2 regions of the Oceanobacillus sp. FSL W8-0428 genome follow, and region 2 is predicted to be linked to the other one. Evidence: a T-box and tRNA genes for the amino acid it is inferred to sense, from the RefSeq annotation. Region 2 holds a T-box; the other holds one or more tRNA genes.
What was found. The T-box of region 2 lies ahead of argS (arginine--tRNA ligase). A T-box ahead of a tRNA ligase gene usually reads a tRNA of that ligase, here a tRNA-Arg.
Positions count from the first base shown of each region.

Region 1: it has a tRNA-Arg gene. The T-box ahead of argS (arginine--tRNA ligase) is inferred to sense a tRNA for this amino acid. The anticodon was not compared.

Region 1 is NZ_JBBORB010000001.1:3,651,238-3,653,438, forward strand. It holds gene MKY30_RS17405 (XTP/dITP diphosphatase) at 1-493, shown strand, start outside; gene MKY30_RS17410 (metallophosphoesterase) at 518-1,027, shown strand; tRNA gene MKY30_RS17415 (tRNA-Gly) at 1,265-1,338, shown strand; tRNA gene MKY30_RS17420 (tRNA-Arg) at 1,343-1,416, shown strand; gene MKY30_RS17425 (tetratricopeptide repeat protein) at 1,990-2,201, shown strand, end outside.
Region 2 is NZ_JBBORB010000001.1:63,184-65,384, forward strand. It holds gene hprK (HPr(Ser) kinase/phosphatase) at 1-635, opposite strand, end outside; T-box leader at 939-1,191, shown strand; gene argS (arginine--tRNA ligase) at 1,259-2,201, shown strand, end outside.

The DNA of each region.
Region 1 (2,201 bases), 3.6 Mb from region 2:
AGAAGAGGAAGTTCCTGATATTGAAGAAACAGGAGAAAGCTTCGTAGAAAATGCAGCTTTAAAAGCAGAAGAGATTTCAAGCCGATTTCAACAGCCGGTGCTTGCAGACGATTCGGGCCTGATAATCGATAGCCTGGAGGGAAGACCGGGTATTTATTCTGCGCGATATGCAGGGGAGCCGACAAATGATCGAGCAAATATAGATAAAGTTCTGGAGGAAATGAAACAGATACCTTTAGAAGAACGGAGTGCCCGCTTCGTATGTGTTTTGGCGATCGCCCGTCCTGATGAAGAGACAATATTTGTAACGGGTTATTGCGAAGGACATATTAAAACGGAACAGTGTGGAGAGAACGGTTTTGGCTATGATCCTATTTTTATACCAAAAGGATATACAGAAACAATGGCCCAGCTTGATCCATCTGAAAAAAATCAAATAAGCCACCGGAAACAGGCGATGAAGCAATTGGAAAAAAGAATACACTTGCTATAAATAAATATATTGAGGAGGGGTATGATGACAAGCGTTCTAATTACAAGTGACAGTCATGGGCTGACAAAAGAACTGGAAGAAATGAAGGAAAAACATACTGTGGACTTATACATCCATTGTGGGGATTCAGAGCTGGATTTTGATGCTGCTGAGTTAAGTCCTTTTTATAAAGTTGGCGGAAATTGTGATTTTGATTCGCTATACCCAGATCAGGAAGTACTGGACTTAAATGGTATTCGCTTCTTTGTAACTCATGGTCACCTCCATCAGGTAAAAGGAAATTTAACAAACCTGTCTTATGCAGCGGAAGAACATCGAGCAAATGTTGTATGCTTTGGACATACACATATTGCTGGTGCTGAAAAAATAGGGAATCAATTATTTATCAATCCAGGCAGCATCCGTATGCCCAGGAATCGTGTTGAAAAAACATATGCTATTCTAAGCTGGGAAAATACTGACCAAGTACAAGTCGACTTTTACACTTTAAAAGATGGAAAGGTAAAAGATATGACTTACCAAACTTCTTTGTAGAATCAGATTAGAAAAGCAGTTCATTCTTCTGTTGAAAAGAAGATATGAACTGCTTTTCTTCTTTAAATCAACGTTGTATCTAACGTGTTTTTCCTTTTGTATCAAGGGTTTTTAAGCTATATTATAAAGAATGAAAATAATGTTTAAAAATCTGTTGACAAAAACTTCTATCCAACATATAATATTACTTGTCCGTTAAAAACGGCATACATAAGAAATGCGAGAAATACAGTAGTTGCGGGTGTAGTTTAGTGGTAAAACCTCAGCCTTCCAAGCTGATGATGAGGGTTCGATTCCCTTCACCCGCTCCAGAATGTCCCAGTAGCTCAGCTGGATAGAGCAACAGCCTTCTAAGCTGTGGGTCGCAGGTTCGAATCCTGCCTGGGACGTAAATAAGATAAACGCTCAAACTCTTAATATATGAGGGATTGAGCGTTTTTTTGACGTACTTCCGAAAGAAGCCTCCCTCTTCAAGCGTGTGAAGGGTGTAGTCCAACGGTAAAGGGGAGATGAATTACGATTGGGCAATAGCCCAAAGATCTTTTCTTTTGACTTTTTTCTCAACATGATATAATCAGTCATATAAAATAAAAGGATTAATATTTCAATAAAATTAGACAGTAATAATCACTCCGTATTCTTGATGAGGTATGAATAAGTATAAACAAATCTATGAGCTGAATGCTTGAATCTCTTTTAGATTTCACAGAGTAAATCATTTATTATATGATTAATTATTGTTACTGACAGAAGCTTTCGATAGGATGAATAATTCTTATATCAATTTCAAAGAGAATGCATGGAGATTCCCGTAAAAGCGCGAAGTATTCTCAGGATAAATGCTGGAAGCTAAAATCTTTATTTCAGCTTATACAGTCCCAATAAACGGTTTAAATTTTACTGTATAAGGGAATAAAAGATTTGATGAACATTTTTTGGTAATCCAGAATAGAGGTGAACAAATGAAAGATAGTACAAAGGTAATCTTATTTCCAAACACAAAAAAGCAGCTGGAAGAAGAAGGACTAGATGCTTTAAGAAAAAAGAAATATAAAGAGGCACTCGAGAAATTAAATTGCCTCATTGAATATCATGAAGGAAGTCACGAAATATATATTGGTAAGTTAATGTGCCTGATGGAACTGGGAAGTTATAAAGAAGCTGAACGGCTCAG
Region 2 (2,201 bases):
ACATTAATAATACCCAGGCCCCTTATTTCCAGTAAATGTTCAATAAGTGCAGGTGCATTGCCAATCAGACTCTCATAATCCTCTTGCCGGATTTCCACATTATCATCTGCTACAAGACGATGCCCTCTTTTAACTAATTCCAGTGCTGTTTCACTTTTACCAACACCACTTTGTCCGATAATTAAGACACCGACGCCGTAAATATCTATTAACACACCATGCACCGCCGTAAATGGTGCAAATTTAGATTCTAAGTAATTGGTTAAACGACTCAATACCCGCGTCGTTGTCCGCGGTGATTGTATGATTGGTACGCCAGAATGCTTCGATGCTTCAAAAAATTCTTCTGGTACATCCATGCCACGGGAAATGATAATTCCCGGAGTTACATCCGTACATAGATTTTCAGCACGCTGCTTTCTTTCTGCAGCATTCAGTCCCAAAAAGTAAGCTAATTCTGTCTTACCAATTAATTGTAGACGCTCCCTTGGATAATAGTCAAAAAAGCCCGTCATTTCCAATCCTGGGCGTGAAATATCACTTGTTATAATTTCACGGTGAACTCCTTCTTCTCCTGCTACTAACTGTAAATTAAACCGATCTAGTAAATCCTTTGTACAGACGGTTGATACCATTTTGAAGCTCCTCTCTTCAACAAAGCTAACTGATATACATTTTAGCATAATCCGTACAAAAAACGTAGAGGAGAAGTCTCTTACTTAATGTACTTCATTAAAAACTATGATTGACAAGGTTTATGCAATTTTGACATTCGAAAGTCCGCTCATTATAAGATTACTTCTTTGCAGACTTTTTCAAACTCCATATAAACTGTTTTCAAGTAACCAATAATTGTTTGAGTTCTTCCGATACTTCTCCAAATATTTATGAATGAGTACTTGTTATTTTGGAAAATCTCTGTATAATATAGCATTAATATATTACCGTTGATGAAGAGAGTAGTTATATATCATGTACAGCAGCGAGTCAGGAGATGGTGGAAGCCTGACAGTACAGAATATAATGAAACGCACTTCAGAGGTGCTGTCTGAACAATCAGTAGGATATGCCGGGTTATTCCGTTAAAAATAATATAAGAAGGTTCTTATTTATTTCTGATTAAAGTCTAAAGCTTTATTAGTTATATATAGGAGCAATTAGGGTGGTACCGCGAATAAACTCGTCTCTATGTTACATCATGGAGACGGGTTTTTTATGTTTTTATATTTCACATTTAATCGTATTGGAGGAGTAGACCATGAATTACCGTCAGCAATTTGCAGAGGAAATTTATACCCATTTACAAGGGTTATCGGAAGTGGATGAAATTCATTCATTGATTGAGGAACCAAAATATAATACTCATGGCGATTTAGCGTTCCCTTGCTTTACCTTAGCAAAAAAACTAAAAAAAGCTCCGCAGCAAATAGCCAAAGAGTTATCTACAAAAATAGATGCACCTTTTTTAGAAAAGACAGTGGCAGAAGGACCTTATTTAAATGGTTTTTTAAACAAACAAGTCGTCAGTAAACAAGTAATTCGGCGTATTAATACTGAGAAAGAAGACTACGGTTCGTCTTCAGCCGGTGCTGGAAAGATAGTTACTTTAGATTTCTCATCACCAAACATCGCCAAACCTTTCTCCATGGGCCATTTACGTTCTACTGTTATTGGCAATGCACTTGCTAATATCTCAGAAAAATATGGCTATAAAGCCATTCGAATAAATCATCTTGGTGACTGGGGAACACAATTTGGCAAGCTTATTACTGCTTATAAAAAATGGGGTTTAGAAGAAAAAGTACGAGAGAACCCAATTAAAGAGCTCTTTTATCTATATGTGATGTTTCACGAACAAGCGGAAAAACATCCCCACTTAGAGGATGAAGCCCGTTTTTGGTTTAAACAATTAGAATCTGGGAATGAAGAAGCAAATCAGCTGTGGAAATGGTTCAGAGAAGAATCACTGAAGGAATTTGCGAAAATTTATGAACTGCTGGATATTGCATTTGACTCCTATGATGGCGAAGCATTTTATAATGATAAAATGGACAAGGTTGTCCAAGAATTAAAAAACAAAGATCTCCTGTCTCTTTCAGATGGAGCTGAGGTAGTTGAATTAGCAGCTGAGAATATGCCGCCATGCTTAATTAAAAAGAAAGATGGCGCTACATTATATGCAACCCGGGATTTGGCAGCAG